DNA from 2 places in the Stenotrophomonas sp. 2201_Sma genome. Region 1 is predicted to be linked to the other one. Evidence: predicted binding sites of a transcription regulator. Region 1 holds the regulator's gene; the other holds the start of a gene.

Region 1 (7,782 bases):
AAGCCGGACAGGTTGGTTTCGATGTTCCGCGGGTTCTCGCCCTGCGCGATCGAGATCAGGCCTTCGATGACCATCTCGCGGTCGCGGCTGTTGTGGGCAATCACCCCCTTCAGCTTGGCGGCGATCGGCAGGAACAGCAGGTTGGCCGACGCGATGCCGTAGATGGTGGCGGTGAAGGCGGCGGCGATGCCATGCCCCAGCTTGCTGGGGTCGGCCAGGTTCTTCATGACGGCGATCAGGCCCAGCACCGCACCGATGATGCCCAGCGTCGGCGCATAGATGCCCATGCCCTCGAAGACCTTGGCAGCGGCCTGGTCACGGTGTTCCTGGCTGCCCAGCTCGATCTCCAGCATGTGCCGGATCGATTCGGGCTCGACGCCGTCGACCAGCAGCTGCAGGCCTTTGCGCAGGAACGGATCCTGCTGCGCTTCCACCTGCGCTTCCAGGCCCAGCAGGCCCTGGCGGCGGGCGATGTTGCTCCACTCGACGATCTGCTGGATCAGCTCGCGACGATCACTGTGCGGCGGGCGCACGACCCAGCGTACGATCCGGAAGGCGTGCCTGAATACGGCGGGTGCGGTGTGCAGCAGGATCGCAGCGATGGTGCCGACGATGACGATCACGAACGCCGCAGGCGACCACAGGGACGCCAGTCCGGCGCCCTTGAGGATGCTGCCGCCGACCAGCGAGGCCAGGGCGAGAAAGAGTCCGATGAGGCTGAGTCTATCCATGGGTCCGGTATCGGCGTGTGTGAATGGGACTTGAGACACCGGTCGATCGCGTACAGACGGTAGTCACAGTTTCTGGTTCGCCAGGCATGGCCCGGCGAGCGTCATCGCAGGCCATCCACGTCGAGGATGAGGGCCATCCGGCCATCACCGATCAGCGTCGCACCGGCGTAGCCGCGCAGGCCGCGCAGGGCCTTCGGCAATGGCTTGATGACCACTTCCTCGCGCCCACGGACCTGGTCCACGACCAGGCCGAAGCGCGCCTCGCCGGCCTGCAGCACCACGATGGTGAGCAGCGCCGAGGCGGCCGGCGTCACATCCAGCCACTGGCGCAGATCGACCAGCGGCAGGGTGTGCGAGCGACGATCCAGCACCGCCCGGCCATCGAACCAGCCCAGCGAGGTGCGCGGTGCATGCAGCACTTCCATCACGCGCGCCAGCGGCAGCGCATAGACGTCCTCGCCGGCCTGCACCAGCAGGGTTGGCAGGATCGCCAGGGTCAGCGGCACGCGGATCAGGAAGCGGCTGCCCCGACCCAGTTCCGACTGGATCTGGATCTGCCCACTGAGCTCGCGGATGCGCGACTGCACCACATCCATGCCGACGCCGCGGCCGGAGATGTCGGTCACCTGCTGCTTGGTGGAGAAGCCGGGCAGGAACACCAGGTGCAGACATTCCTCGCTGCTCAGCCGGGCCGCCGCCTCCGGGTCGATCAAGCCCTTTTCGCGTGCTTTCGCGCGCAGTTTTTCCGGATCGATGCCGGCGCCATCGTCCTGCACCTCGATGCTGACGTAGTCGCCTTCCTGCTGGGCCGACAGACGCACGTGGCCCATGCGTGGCTTGCCCTGTGCTTCGCGCAGATCGGGCATCTCCACACCATGGTCGATGGCGTTGCGGACCAGGTGCACCAGCGGGTCGGCCAGGGCCTCGACCAGGTTGCGGTCAAGCTCGGTTTCGGCGCCGACCAGCTCCAGGTCCACTTCCTTCTTCAGCGAGCGGGCAACATCGCGGGCGACCTTGGGGAAGCGCGAGAACACCTTGCCGACCGGTTGCATGCGCGTGCGCATCACTGCCGACTGCAGGCGCGCGGTGGCGATGTCAAGGGTCGACACGGCGCGGTCCAGTTCCTCGTCGCGCAGGCGCGCACGCAGGGTCTTGAGCCGGTTGCGCGACAGCACCAGCTCGCCGATCAGGTTGACGATCGCATCCAGCCGCTTGGTATCCACGCGCACGGTGTGCTCGGCCTCGGCCACCGGCTTGTTGGCCGCGGGCTTGACCGCGGCGGCCGCGGGGCGCGGTGCGGGCAGTGCAGGCGCCGGCGGGGCAGTCACGGGTTTCGCGCCCGGGGCGGCGCCGCCGTGCAGCTGGTCAAGCAGGGCTTCGAACTCATCCTCGCTGATCAGGCCATCGTCGGCCTTGGCCGGCGTCGCCACCGCGGTGGGGGCGTTGCTGCCGTGCAGCTGATCGAGCAGGGCCTCGAACTCGTCGTCGGTGATCAGGTCACCGGCAGCGGGCGCGGCTGCTGTGGGGGCGACAGCAGCCGGCGCAGCAGTGCCGTGCACGTCGAACTGGGCGATCAGGTCCGGCGGGGCATAGCCGGGTTCGTTGCCGGAAGACACGGCATCCAGCATCGATTGCAGGTAGTCCAGTGATTGCTGTGCGGCATCGAAGTGATGCGGCTGCAGCACCGCTTGGCCAGCGCGGGCGGCGCCCAGTGCCTCTTCGGCGGCATGGCACAGCTCGACCATGGCGGTGATGCCGAGGAAGCCGGCGCCGCCCTTGAGCGTGTGATAGCCACGGAACACGGCGTTGAGCTGGTCGGCGTCCTGCGGCGCCTGTTCCAGCGACACCAGCTGTTCGCCGAGGCGATCCAGGATTTCCTGTGCCTCGATGATGAAATCGGCGGTGATGTCGTCGGATACCGCGCTCATGCTTACAGTCCCAGGTCCGACAACAGGTCGTCGGCGTCGTTCTGAGAGACCGCGTGGCGGTCCAGTCCCTTCAGTGCCGGTCCGGCCAGCGCCGGATCGGTGCGATGCTGCTCCGGTGGCAGGCCCAGCGCGCCAAAGCCTTCGTGCACGCGGCGGACGATGCCGACCACGCGACGGATGATCTGTCCGGTCAGGTCCTGATAGCTCTGGGTCAGGGCAATCTCGGTCAGGTTGTGGCGGATGCGTTCCAGCTGCGCATCCTGCCCCGGCTGGAGGCCTTCGGCGCGCAGCTGTTCGGTGAGGCTGCGGCACTCTTCGGCCAGGTCCAGGGTGCGGTGCGTGGCCTGTTCGGTCATCGCCACCACATGGTCCAGGCGCGCGCAGGCGTCGTCCAGCTCGCCCGCCTCGCTGGGGACGGTCGGCAGTTCGCCCAGGGCCTGGCCCAGTTCGCGGGCCAGCCGTGACAGGCCGCTCATCATCGGCTGCGTGCGTGCGGCCACCAGGGCGTCGATGCGCTGGCGCCAGGCGCTCTCGTCGCCGGATTCGAGCGCGTCGAGGGCTTCCTGCAGGCGCAGGGCGAGAGCGTTCTTGTCGACCGTGGCGTCCATCAGGCGCTGGCCGCCAGGCGTTCGAAGATCTTGCCCAGTTTCTCTTCCAGCGTCTGCGCGGTGAACGGCTTGATGATGTAGCCGTTCACGCCGCTCTGCGCCGCTTCGATGATCTGCTCGCGCTTGGCCTCGGCGGTGACCATCAGCACCGGCAGGGTCTTGAGCTTGGCATCGGCGCGGATCGCCTTGAGCAGTTCGATACCGGTCATCACCGGCATGTTCCAGTCGGTGACCACGAAGTCGAACGGCTGGCTCTGCAGCATCGACAGTGCGGCATGCCCGTCCTCGGCTTCGGCGGTGTTGGTGAAGCCCAGATCGCCCAGCAGATTCTTGACGATGCGACGCATGGTCGAGAAGTCGTCGACGATCAGGATGCGCATGTTCTTGTTCAAAGCGGAGTTCCTTTGTTGTTCAGTCGCCCGCGGTGGCCGTGGCCGCCGCAGGCATGTTCATTCTTCAAGCCCGGCATCCGCAGCCTCGAAGATCTTCAGCCGGCCGCGCAGGCGCAGCACGGCCTGGCCGTGGATCTGGCAGACGCGCGATTCGCTCACGCCGAGCACCGCGCCGATCTCCTTCAGGTTCAGCTCCTGCTCGTAGTACAGCGAGAGCACCAGCTGTTCGCGTTCGGGCAGATGGCCGATGGCCTTGCCCAGTTCGCGGCCGAATTCGCCACGTTCCAGGACCTGCTGCGGTGTGGGTCCGCCCTGGGCGACGGTGTCCAGCTCGCCCTGGTCTTCGATGCGCGACTCCAGGCTCAGCACCTGGCCGCGCGAGGCGTCCTCCATCAGCCGTAGGTATTCGGGCAGTGGCATGTCCATGGCCGCCGCCACCTCGGTGGCACTGGCTGCACGGCCCGTGGTCTGCTCCAGGCGGCGGATGGTGGCGGCCGCATCGCGGGCGCGCCGATGCACCGAGCGCGGTACCCAGTCGCCACGGCGGATCTCGTCGATCATCGAGCCGCGGATGCGGATCGAGGCATAGGTCTCGAACGAGGCACCCTGGTCGGCGTCGTAGCTGCGCGAGGCTTCGATCAGGCCCATCATGCCGGCCTGGATCAGGTCGTCCACTTCGACGCTGGCCGGCAGGCGTGCGGCCAGGTGATGGGCGATGCGCCGCACCAGGTCCGAGTGCTGGGCGATGACCTCGGTCGCCGCCGAGCGCTGGACTTCCCTGTACTGGGCCGCGCCTTTCATGCTGCCACCCCGCGTTGCTTGAGGATGCGCTCGAGGAAGAATTCAACGCCACCGCGTGGCTCGGTGGGGGCCTGCCAGCGGGCGGTGCGACGGGCGATCTCGGTGATCGCCAGCGCCGCCGGGCTGGATGGATAGGCCTTCACCACCGGCTGCTGGCGCTGCACCGACAGGCGCAGCCAGTCATCCTGCGGCACGCAGCCCAGGTAGTTCAGCGAGACATCGGCAAGGAACTTCTCGCAGACCCGGGTCAGCTTTTCATACAGCACGCGGCCCTCGTTGGGGTCGCGCACCATGTTGGCCACCACCTGGATGCGGTCCACGCCGCGCTCGCGCGACAGCACCTTGATCAGTGCGTAGGCGTCTGTGATCGAGGCCGGTTCGTCGCAGACCACGACAACCGTGTCCTGTGCGGCCTGACAGAAGGTCAGCACGCCGTCGGTGATGCCGGCGGCGGTGTCCACCACCATGATGTCCAGCTCGCGTTCCAGTTCGGAGAACACGTTCACCAGGCCGATGTGCTCGGCCGGGGCCAGCTCGGCCATGTGCCGCCGACCGGACGCGGCCGGCACCACCAGCACGCCGTTCGGACCTTCGACGATCACGTCTTCCAGCGAGCAGCGGCCGGCGACCAGATCCGCCAGGGTGTGGGTGGGATTCAGCCCCAGGATCACGTCGATGTTGGCCAGACCCAGGTCGGCGTCGAGCAGCAGCGTGCGCTTGCCCATGCCGGCCAGCGCCACGGCCAGGTTGGCCGAGACGTTGGTCTTGCCGACGCCGCCCTTGCCGCCGGTCACGGCGATGGTGCGCACAGGGCCGAGCGGCTCGCTGCGGGTGGCCGACAGCGGGAAGGTCTTGGTCAGCTTGGCGTACTCACGCGACGGCATGGTTCAACTCCGGGTTGCAGGGCATATCGGCCGCTCGGCGCAAATCTTCAAGGCGAAGTACAAGATTGGCCGCGCTGGCCCGGTGCAGGTCGTCCGGAACGTCCTGGCCATCGGTCACCCAGGTGATCGGCAGCGCGTGGTCTACCGCCACTGACAGGGCGTTGCCGAAGCGGCCGGTTTCATCCAGCTTGCTCAGCACCAGGCCCTGCAGGTTGGCCGCGCCGAAGCGGCGCACCACCTCGTCCATGTCACCAAAGCTGGTATTGGCCGGCAGCACCAGCAGAGTGCGGACCTGGCGGGCGGCACGCAGCCACTGCAGCTGCGCGGTCAGGGCGCGGTCGCGCGGGCCCAGGCCGGCGGTATCGATCAGCACCAGCTTGTAGTCCTTCAGGCGCTCCAGCAGCTGGTCCAGGTCGGTACCGCTGTTGGCTTCATGCACCGCGATGCCGAGCTGGCGGCCATAGCCGTACAGCTGCTCGCGGGCACCGATGCGCAGTGTGTCGGTGGTGACCAGGGCCACGTCGCGCGGCGCGTGTTTTTCGGCGAAGCGCGAGGCGAGCTTGGCGATGGTGGTGGTCTTGCCGGCCCCGGTTGGACCGACCAGAGCGATCACGCCGCCTTCTTCCAGCGGATCGACCGGCGCGATCGGCAGCCTGCGCGAGATCAGGCCCAGCATCAGCCCGCGGCCCCGGTGGGCTTCGGTTTCCAGCGGGATCTGCATGGCCACATCGCGGGCCAGCCCGGCATCGAATCCGTACTCGTCCATCAGGTCCAGGGCGGTTGCCCGCACCGGGCAGCCGCGCAGGCGCTCGTCGGTGAAGCGGTTCATCTCGCGCTCGATGACCTGGCGCATGCCGGCCACTTCGTGGCGCAGCTGGCGGATCTCGGCATCGTCCTGTGCAACCACCGTCAGTACCGGCGCCGGGGCAAGGAGCGGCGCCGGGGCCGGCGCGGTCTCCGCTTCAGCGGCAGCGGCAGGGGCTGGCGTGGTCTCGGCAACGTCCTGCGCGTACGGCGGCTCGGGGTGCACGGACTCGGCCTGCGCAGTGGCCGCAGCGGTGATCGGCAGCGGCGGCGGCAGCACTGCCGGCGCGGGGGATTCGTGATGCTCGTCCTGCGGCGGGTCGATCAGGAAACGGGCGCGGTTGGCGGGCGCCGGTGCGGGAGCCACGACGGCGCTCGCGAACGGCGCGAAGATCTGCTCCGGCAGTGCCGGATCGTTGACGGTGGCACGCGCCAGGGTGGCAGCGAAGCCGGAACTGCCGCGGGTGGGCACGATCTCGTCCGCACTGTCCAGGGTGCGGCCGGTGGCACCGACGGCCGCGCGGGCGAGGGCGGCCACGGCCGATGTGGTGGCGGTCACCGGCTGCTGGGCCGGTGTCGTGGAGCGGCGGCGGGTGACCGCGGCGATCACTGCATCCGCGGCGGTGCGCGGTTTCGGCGGCGGCGGAGCCACGTCGCGCCGCGAGGCTTCCAGCGCGCGTTGCACCGCGCTCTCGTCATAGTTGGCTGCGGCGACGATCTCGACGCCTTCCTCGATCCGGCGGTTGGACAGGATCACAGCATCGGGACCATGTTCCTTGCGCACCAGGTTCATGGCCGAGCGCATGTCGGCGGCGACGAATCGTTTGATTTTCATGCTGTGGTCACGGGACGGGGACGGCGGGGTGGGGGTGGGAGAACGCGGGTGGTCGGTGGTCTGCACGGAACGGGTTCCCCTTGGCATCTGTCTGTTGCGGTGGTTCGAAGGTGGTGTCTGTTTTCTGACGCATCGGTGGGCGGCGTCAGCTGATCGTTCCGACCAGCTTCAGGCGCTTGTCCTCCGGCACTTCGCTGTACGCCAGTACCGACAGCGACGGGACGCTGTGGCGGACCAGGCGTGCCAGCGCGGCACGTACCGGGCCGGGTACCAGCACGACCGCGGGCTCGTTGCGGGCTTCCTGCTTGCTGACACATTCGGCCAGACTCTGATGCAGTCGCTCGGCAAGCCCGGGTTCCAGCGCGGCGCCGTTGCCCTGCGTGGACTCCTGCAAGACACGTTCCAATTGCGGGTTGAGGGTGAACACCGGCAGCTCCGCCGACATTCCGGCGATCTCCTGCACGATGAAGCGGCCGAGCGCGGTGCGCACTGCGGCGGTGAGCGTGGCCGGGTCCTGGCTGGACGGCGCGTGCTCCACCAGTGCTTCGGCGATCTTGCGCAGCTGGCGGATCGGAATGCGTTCCACCAGCAGGTTCTGCAGCACCCGCACCACGGCCGACAACGGCAGCGCCTTGGGCGTCAGATCTTCGACGAGCTTGGGTGCGCTCTTGGCGAGGTTGGCCAGCAGGTGCTGCACCTCTTCGTGGCCCAGCAGCTCCGGCGCATGCTCGCGGATGAGGTGGGAAAGATGGGTGGCGACCACGGTGGCCGGGTCGACCACGGTGTAGCCCATGGTTTC
Region 2 (7,782 bases), 1.1 Mb from region 1:
ACAGCGGGATGCCGGCGGCGATCGCGGCCTGGCGGGCGGGCGCCTGGCCGAGGTTGGCCGGCAGCACGCAGCCCATCAGGACTTCGGAAACGTCGCTGGCCGGGACACCGGACTGCTCCAGCGCTGCGGCGATGGCGGCCGCGCCGAGGGTCGGGGTCGGCACACCGTTGAACTGGCCGAGGAAGGAGCCGATGGCGGTGCGTTTGGCGGCGGCGATGACGATGTTGGACATGGCAATCTCGTTGATGCGTAAGCAATGTTCGGAAAGGAGACCGGGGGCGTTGGATGCGCTCCGGTTTCCCGGCAGACTGCGTGGGGGTCGGCCCAAGTATAGAGGGTCGGGGATGGCTGCCGCTGGATGGCGCCGCATGCCCGCCGGGATGAAGGCGGGCCAACGTTCATGGGATGGAATCGATGGAACGCACGACGATGGCACGGTCGGTCCTGGCAGCGGCGCTGGCGATGGCGCTGACGGCGTGTGGGGGCGGAGGTGGCGGTGGCAACGTGCGCGTTGACCCGCCGCCCACCACGCCGCCGCCCGCACCACCGCCGCCGACCACGCCGCCCCCGCCCAAACCGCTGGAGCCGGCCTTCGATGCGCACCTGTCGGTCACCCAGGCGCGCGCCGCGCAGGCCACGGGTGCCACCGGCAGAGGTGTGCGCATCGGCATCGTCGATTCGGGCGTGCAGCGCACGGCCGCCGCGCTGAACGGGCGGGTACTGGCCAACCTCACCTACATCGACCCTGCCCGCAACAATCTGGGGGTGGACGATGTGGTCGGCCATGGCACTGCCGTTGCCAGCCTGGCCGCGGGCGCAGCGGTCGGGCGCTGGCCCGGCGGCATCGCTCCCGGTGCGCAGATCGTGTCGGCGCGGATCATCTCCGACAAGCCGCCGGCAGACGACGGCAGCGGCCAGGGCAATTCCTTCAGCGGCACCCTCGGCGTGGCCCAGGTGCACCGCGACCTGATCAGCTACAACGTCAAGGTGATGAACAATTCCTGGGGCGGGCTGTACTGGACCGACCTGCCCACCACCGCCCAGGTCGCCGGCGAGTACCGGCCTTTCGTCATCAATCACGGCGGGCTGGTGGTGTTCGCCGCGGGCAACGACGCGCGCAGCGAGCCCAGCAGCCTGGCGGCGTTGCCGGGCCAGGCGGGCGTGGCAGGCTCGCGCCCGGCTGCGGATCTGGAGCGCGGCTGGCTGGTGGCCACGGCCGTCGATCCCTACGCGCCGGACACGCTGGCCGGTTACGCCAATGCCTGCGGCCAGGCGGCGCGCTACTGTCTGGCGGCGCCCGGCAGCGCGGTCTATCCGGATGACGCGGGCACCAGCTACTTCTGGAACTACGGCACGTCCTTCGCCGCACCTCTGGTGTCGGGCGCGGCCGCGCTGGTCTGGGAGCGGTATCCGTACTTCGACAACAACCTGGTACGGCAGACCCTGCTCGGCACGGCCAAGGACATCGGCGCCCCCGGCGTGGACCCGGTGTTCGGCTACGGCCTGCTCGACATCGGCAGGGCCATCAACGGGCCGGGACGTTTCGACTGGGGCGACGTGATTGCCAATGTCGACGCAGCATCCACCGGTTCGGTCTGGAGCAACGACATCGTCGGCAGTGGCGGCCTGGTCAAGCAGGGCGCCGGCGTGCTGGCGTTGACCGGCAACAGCAGCTACAGCGGTGCCACCCGCATCGAAGGCGGTGTGCTGTCGCTGCGCGACGGCGGCGTGATCCGTTCCAGCGTGAGCATCCTGCCGCAGGCCGATCCATCATCCAGCGGCCTGCAGTTCAATGGCGGCACGCCCCGCGTGGTCGGCAATGTGACCAACGGCAGCAGCGTGTTCCTGACCACTGCCAACACCACGGCGACCATCGAAGGCAACTACGTGCAGCAGGCCGGCGCTCAGCTGATGATCGCGCTGGGGGCCAACGCGCTGCAGGTCACTGGCAGCGCCCGTCTGGACGGTGGCGTGCACGTCCACGGATTCGTCGATGGCTACGTGCCGCAGGACGGTACCCGGCAGGATCTGATCCACGCCGCAGCCGGCCTGACCGGCACCTTCAGCACCGCGGCCACATCCAGTGGCCTGCAGGGGCTGGCCCTGCTGCAGACCAGCTATGGCTATGACAGCAACAACGCATGGTTGAACCTGACCCGGATCAGTGTCACCGCCGCTGCGCGTGGGCTCGATGCCGGTGTGCAGACAACTGCGGCGCGGCTGGAAGGCGCGTTCGTCGAACTGGACGGCAACCACGCGTTGCAGGATTCACCATTCGGTGGCGCAGCGGCCGGCCTGCAGCGCAGCACGGGCCTGGCGGCCACGCTGGAGAGCCTGTCCGGCAAGGCCCACACGCGTGCCGAGGCGGCGACCTTCGACAGCATCGACATGTCGCGACGCGCGGTGGCCGCCCGTTTCGATCGCGTGCAGGCTCTGCCTGCACTGCGCGGTGCCTGGCAGAGCACGTTGGGCGAGGCAGGGCAGGGCAGTTTCGCTGGCAGCGCCACCGACAGCCGGGGCTGGATGGCCGGTCAGGACGTGCCGCTGGGCAGCCATGGCCTGCTGGGCATGGCGTTCGGTGAAACACGCAGCAACGGTGGCAGTGCCTTCAACGGTGACCGCGGGCAGGACCGCCAGGCGCAGGCACAGCTGTATGCCGGCTGGAGCGTTGGGCGCGGTTATGCACTGGCGCAGTTCGGCACAGGGCGGTTCACCCGCGAACTGGACCGGCAGCTGCTGCTGGGTGCAGGTGCCTACGGCGTTTCCGCGCGCTACGGCGGTCGATTCAGCAGCGCCAGTGTCGAAAGCGGCTATCGCTTCGGCACCGTCGGCGCGTCGTTGACACCGTATGTCGGTGCCAGTGCCACGCGGGTGGATACCGCGGCGTTCAACGAGCGCGGCGGCTTCGGTTTAGGCCTGCGGGGTGAAGCCAATCGTACGCAGCGCAGCCAACTGCTGGCGGGGCTGCGCGGCGAGCGCGGCTGGGGACGCTGGACGCTGCGCGGGCACGCCGAATGGCAGCAGCGCCTTCAGGGCGGCGCCGGGGAGTGGCAGGCCAGCTTCGTCGGTGTCGACGCGTGGGCACCGTTGCCCGGTGCCGACTCACCGCGTGGCAGCGCCCTGCTCGGGCTTGCGCTGGAGTCGTGGTGGGGGCGGAGTGGCCGTCTGAGCCTGGGCATCGATCAGCGTGTCGGCGGTGATGACGCACGGCAAGCGGCACTGCGTTACAGCGCCGGGTTCTGATCCATCATCGGGTTGCCGGCGCCCGGAGGGGCGCCGTGCCGAGGCCCGGCAGGGGCGGTCAACCGCCGCGCAGATTGCCCAGGCGCGGGGTGCTGCGGCCCAGCGGCATCTTCAGCTTGCCGATCGACAGGATGCGGCTCTCGGCGATTCGGTCGGCCGCACGTTGCGGCGCGATGTTCTCGCGCTGCGACAGTTCAAAGATGCGTGTCAGGTTGTGGTAGATGCTGCGGATCAGGCGCATCGCGCGCTCGCGGTTGTAGCCATCGATCTCCAGCGACACGTTCATCACGCCACCGGCATTGACCGCGTAATCGGGTGCGTACAGGATGCCGCGCGCGTGCAGTTCATCGCCGATTTCCAGGCTGGACAGCTGGTTGTTGGCGGTGCCACAGATGATCTTGGCCTTGATCCGCGGCAGGGTGTCGGCATTGATCGAGCCTTCCAGCGCGCACGGCGCGAAGACGTCGGCATTCACTTCGTGGATCTCGTCCGGCTTCACTGCTTCGGCGCCGAAATCGCTGACTGCGCGATCGACCAGGGCCGCGTCCAGGTCGGTGACATACAGCTTCGCGCCGCGGTCGCGCAGCAGCTTGACCAGTTCCATGCCGATGTGGCCCAGGCCCTGCACTGCGATGCTGGTCTTGCCCACTTCCTCGTGGCCGAACTTGAAACGCATCGACGCCATCAACGCCTGCAGCGCGCCGTAGGCGGTGAACGGTGCGGGATCTCCGGAGCCGCCATGCACCTGGTGGACGCCGGTCACGAACTGGCTTTCCAGGTAGATGTTCTCCATGTCGTTGACGTCGGTACCGACGTCTTCGGCGGTGATGTAGCGGCCACCCAGCGAATCGACATAGCGACCGAAGGCGCGGAACAGGACTTCGGTCTTGTCCGCTTTCGGATCGCCGATGATCACCGCCTTGCCGCCACCGACATTGAGGCCGGCCAGCGCATTCTTGTAGGTCATCGTCCGGCTCAGCCGCAGCACGTCGGCCAGCGCTTCGTCGGTGCTGGCATAGGGACGCATGCGCACGCCGCCCAGGGCCGGGCCCAGGGTGGTGTTGTGGATGGCGATGATCGCCTTCAGGCCGGCGTCATGGCTGTGGCAGAACACCACCTGTTCGTGGCCGGTGGTGGCGAGGGTTTCGAATAGCATGGCGTCTCCGATGGTGCGAACGGCGGCGAACTGCAGCGAACGACCAGTGAACGGTAGGGTCCCAAAACAAAAAAAGCGACGTCGTCGGTGCAGGGGGACGGGTCGCGCGGCGCCATTCTAGTCCATTCCCCGAGTGTCTGCCGTCGACGTCGACGGGCACTGCGGGTTAAAGAAGATGAAAGCGCGGCCGATGCTGCGTCGATGGCCAGTGGCCGGATCGTGTGAAGAGACAGAGACGGGCCATGGCGAGCGCAGTACAACATCGACAGGATCACGGCCGGTGACGCTGGCCTGGGCACGCAGGGTACGCGGCTGGCTTGCGTCGCTGACCGGCGCGGCGCCGTCGCGTCTGTCGGCGGGGCCGCGTCAGGCGGTGGCCGCTGCGGCTGCCCGCCTGCAGGGAGACCCAGTGCCCCCGGGAGAGATCGCCGCGCAGCTGCAGCGTGGCCTGCACGCGCTGGCGCTGTACCCGCGACTGGCGGGCGAGCCCGGCCCTGTCGATGCCGCCAGCGCCGGACTGGCACAGGCGGTGGCGGACGCGCTGCAGGATCGCGACTGGGCGACGCGGCAGCTGCCGCGCCGGCCGCAGCTGCTGCCGCAGCTGATCCAGACCGTCAACGATGATGCCGCCTCGGCACGGGTGATGGCGGCGATCATCGGCCAGGATCCGGTACTCACGGGCAACCTGCTACGCATCGCCAACAGTCCCGCGTACAAGGTGCACGAACGCCCGGTCGAGAGCCTGCAGCGGGCGGTGACCCTGGTCGGCACGGAAGGCGTGCGGCAGATCATCAGTGCGGTGCTGGTGCAGCCGGTGATGCAGGTTCAGTGCGAGCGGTTCCCGCAGTTCAGCACGATCACCTGGGAGCACGCCCTGCTGGCATCGCGTGCTGCTGCCGACCACGCACGCAGCGTGAACTCCGGCGATGCCTTCGCCGCGCAGTGGCTGGGCCTGGTGCAGGGACTCGGTGCGGCGCTGGTGATGCGCCAGCTGCTGCAGGAAGCCCAGGCGCGCGGCGAGGACGTGCAGCCGGCCCTGGCCCTGCAGCTGCTGCAGCAGTGGTCGTTGCCGCTGGCACAGCGGGTGGCCGCCGCCTGGGAGCTGCCCGACCCGGTACACCAGACCCTGGCGGCCGACGCCTCGGGCCCTCTTTCCGACAGCCTGCGGCTGGGCAGCGCAGCGGCGGCGGCGAGCCTGCTGTGCCGGCATGGCCACGCCACCCAGGGCCGCATGCTGGCCCTGCTGGAGCAGCTGCCGTCGGCTCCGCCCCATGCGCTTCGCTGGATCTGGCGGCGCCTGCATGGTCGCAGCGTGGAAACACTGGACGACGCCCCGCATGAAGGCGAGGCCAGGGCACACTGAGCGCTACAGCTGCGATTCCACCGGCAGCCAGCTGATGATCCGCGACAGCCAGCGCTGGCGCCGCGTAGCACCTGGCTCGTCCTCCACCCAGCGCGGCGGAGGCTCACGCTCCAGCCAGCGCAGCCGATCGCGGTTGTCCACTGCCAGCCACCAGCTGTGCCTGGCGTCGGCCAGGCGCAGGTACTCGTCGCGCAGCTGCGCGCCCAGCACGGGGTCGTCGAACAGCACCCCCATTTCGGTGTTGAGATAGGCCGAGCGCGGGTCGAGGTTGAAGGAACCGACAAAGCCACGGCGGTCGTCCACCAGGAAGGCCTTGGTGTGCAGGCTGGCCCCGCTGCTGCCGAACAGGCCTGCATCGCCCGCCTGGCCCTGTGCCTTCAGCTCATACAGGTGCACGCCGGCGTTCAGCAGGGGCACGCGGTAGCCCATGTAGCCGCCGTGCACGGCCGCAACGTCGTTGGCGGCAAGGGAGTTGGTCACTATGCCCACGTGCACGCCGCGCGACGCCATTGCCGAGAGCCCGTCCAGGCCCTCGTTGCCCGGCACGAAGTAGGGCGAAATCAACAAGGCCTTGCTGCGCGCGGACTCCAGTTCACCGATCAGCCCGGTAACGAGCCAGCTGCCGCGGTCGTCGTTGCGGTGTTTCATCGGCGGATCCGAGACGATGCGCACGGTGCTGCTCCAGTGCAGCGGCTCGGGGCTGGGACGCTGCCGATGGCGTGATTCGGCCACGCGCACAAGATAGGGCCGGGCAGCATCGCGCTGCGCTTCATGGTCGGACTCACGCACCAGAAGGCGAAGCTGCGCGTCGGTATGGAAGGCCAGCGCGGAGACCGGAATCGCCGCCGGGCTGTTCCAGTAGTCGTCGAATATCCGGTTCGCCTGTGCAACGGCAGGGCCGGCGACCAGCAGGTCCAGGTCCTGGAAGTTCACATCCGTGCGCGCGCTGAAATACTCCTCGCCGATGTTGCGGCCACCGACGATGGCGACACGGCCATCGGCGATCCAGCTCTTGTTGTGCATGCGGTGGTTCACGCTGAAGAAGCGCTGCACCATCTCCACCATGCGCAGGATGCCGCTGCGGTTGCGGAACGGATTGTAGAGCCGGATCTCGATGTTCGGATGCCGGTCCAGCGCCATCATCAGCGCGTCCTTGTCCTTGGCATTCATGTCGTCGAGCAGGATGCGCACGCGCACCCCGCGCTCGGCGGCGTCATGCAGCGCTCTGGCCATCAGGTGACCGATCAGGTCGTCGTGCCAGATGTAGTACTGCAGGTCCAGACTGCGCCCGGCCTGCGCGGTGATCATCGCGCGCGCCGCGAATGCATCCATGCCATCGCCGAGGAAGGCCACGCCGGATTGCCCGGGGTGCGCCTCCTGCAGCGGCACGACCTGCTGGTCGATGCGGGTCTGCGCCGGTTGCAGCGGCAGTACGTGCGACGGCTCACCGTGCGCCTGTGGCGTCAGGTGGTCGGCCAGCAGCAGTCCGGACAGGACCAGCAGCAGGAGGATGGCGAAGATGATCGCAACGACGCGCAACAGGCGTCGCCACACAGGCGCAGGCGGGCTCATGGCCCCATGCTAGTGGATCGGCGTGCCGCGCGGCGGCGGGCGTCAGAACCGTTCGTCGCTGCCCACGTAGCGCCACTGTCCCGGCGGCAGCGGGCCCAGTGCCACCCGGCCGATGCGCAGGCGGCGCAGGGCGGTGACCTGCAGGCCAGCGGCAGCCACCGCGGTCTTCAGGCCCTTGGCCGTCAGCCCCTTGCCGGCGAAGCGCAGCCGCTGCTCGCTCTGCCAGCTCACCTTGGCCCCGCCCGACTCCTGCTGCAGCCGGGCCAGCAGCCAGGGGCCCCGTTCCGGCCCGCCTTCTGCCACTTCGACCAGATACTCCTGTTCGGTGCGGCCGAGATTGCGCTGCAGGTGGGCCAGCGTGGCCGGGTCCTGGCTGACCACGACCAGGCCGCTGTCTGCCGCGGGCAGGGACGCAGCCAGCTGCAACCCGTGGAAATGGCGCTGCAGT

Evidence for each region. Region 1 encodes FliA, which starts transcription of late flagellar genes. Its sites were predicted from a motif close to TAAAGTTTNNCNNNCNNNGGCCGATAA; they were not measured.
Region 2: ACZLIF_RS15245 (HDOD domain-containing protein) is a predicted target of FliA. The motif match lies at 4,567-4,593, and genes of this name have one in related genera.

Annotation. Positions count from the first base shown of each region.
Region 1 covers NZ_CM151329.1:2,127,856-2,135,637, forward strand. The annotation lists gene ACZLIF_RS09935 (flagellar motor protein) at 1-731, opposite strand, end outside; gene ACZLIF_RS09940 (chemotaxis protein CheA) at 833-2,659, opposite strand; gene ACZLIF_RS09945 (protein phosphatase CheZ) at 2,662-3,267, opposite strand; gene cheY (chemotaxis response regulator CheY) at 3,267-3,659, opposite strand; gene ACZLIF_RS09955 (RNA polymerase sigma factor FliA) at 3,717-4,460, opposite strand; gene ACZLIF_RS09960 (MinD/ParA family ATP-binding protein) at 4,457-5,344, opposite strand; gene flhF (flagellar biosynthesis protein FlhF) at 5,331-6,983, opposite strand; gene flhA (flagellar biosynthesis protein FlhA) at 7,129-7,782, opposite strand, start outside.
Region 2 covers NZ_CM151329.1:3,266,861-3,274,642, reverse strand. The annotation lists gene ACZLIF_RS15260 (thiolase family protein) at 1-232, opposite strand, end outside; gene ACZLIF_RS15255 (S8 family serine peptidase) at 415-3,243, shown strand; gene ACZLIF_RS15250 (Glu/Leu/Phe/Val dehydrogenase dimerization domain-containing protein) at 3,302-4,399, opposite strand; gene ACZLIF_RS15245 (HDOD domain-containing protein) at 4,680-5,762, shown strand; gene ACZLIF_RS15240 (phospholipase D family protein) at 5,766-7,334, opposite strand; gene ACZLIF_RS15235 (RNA pseudouridine synthase) at 7,377-7,782, opposite strand, start outside.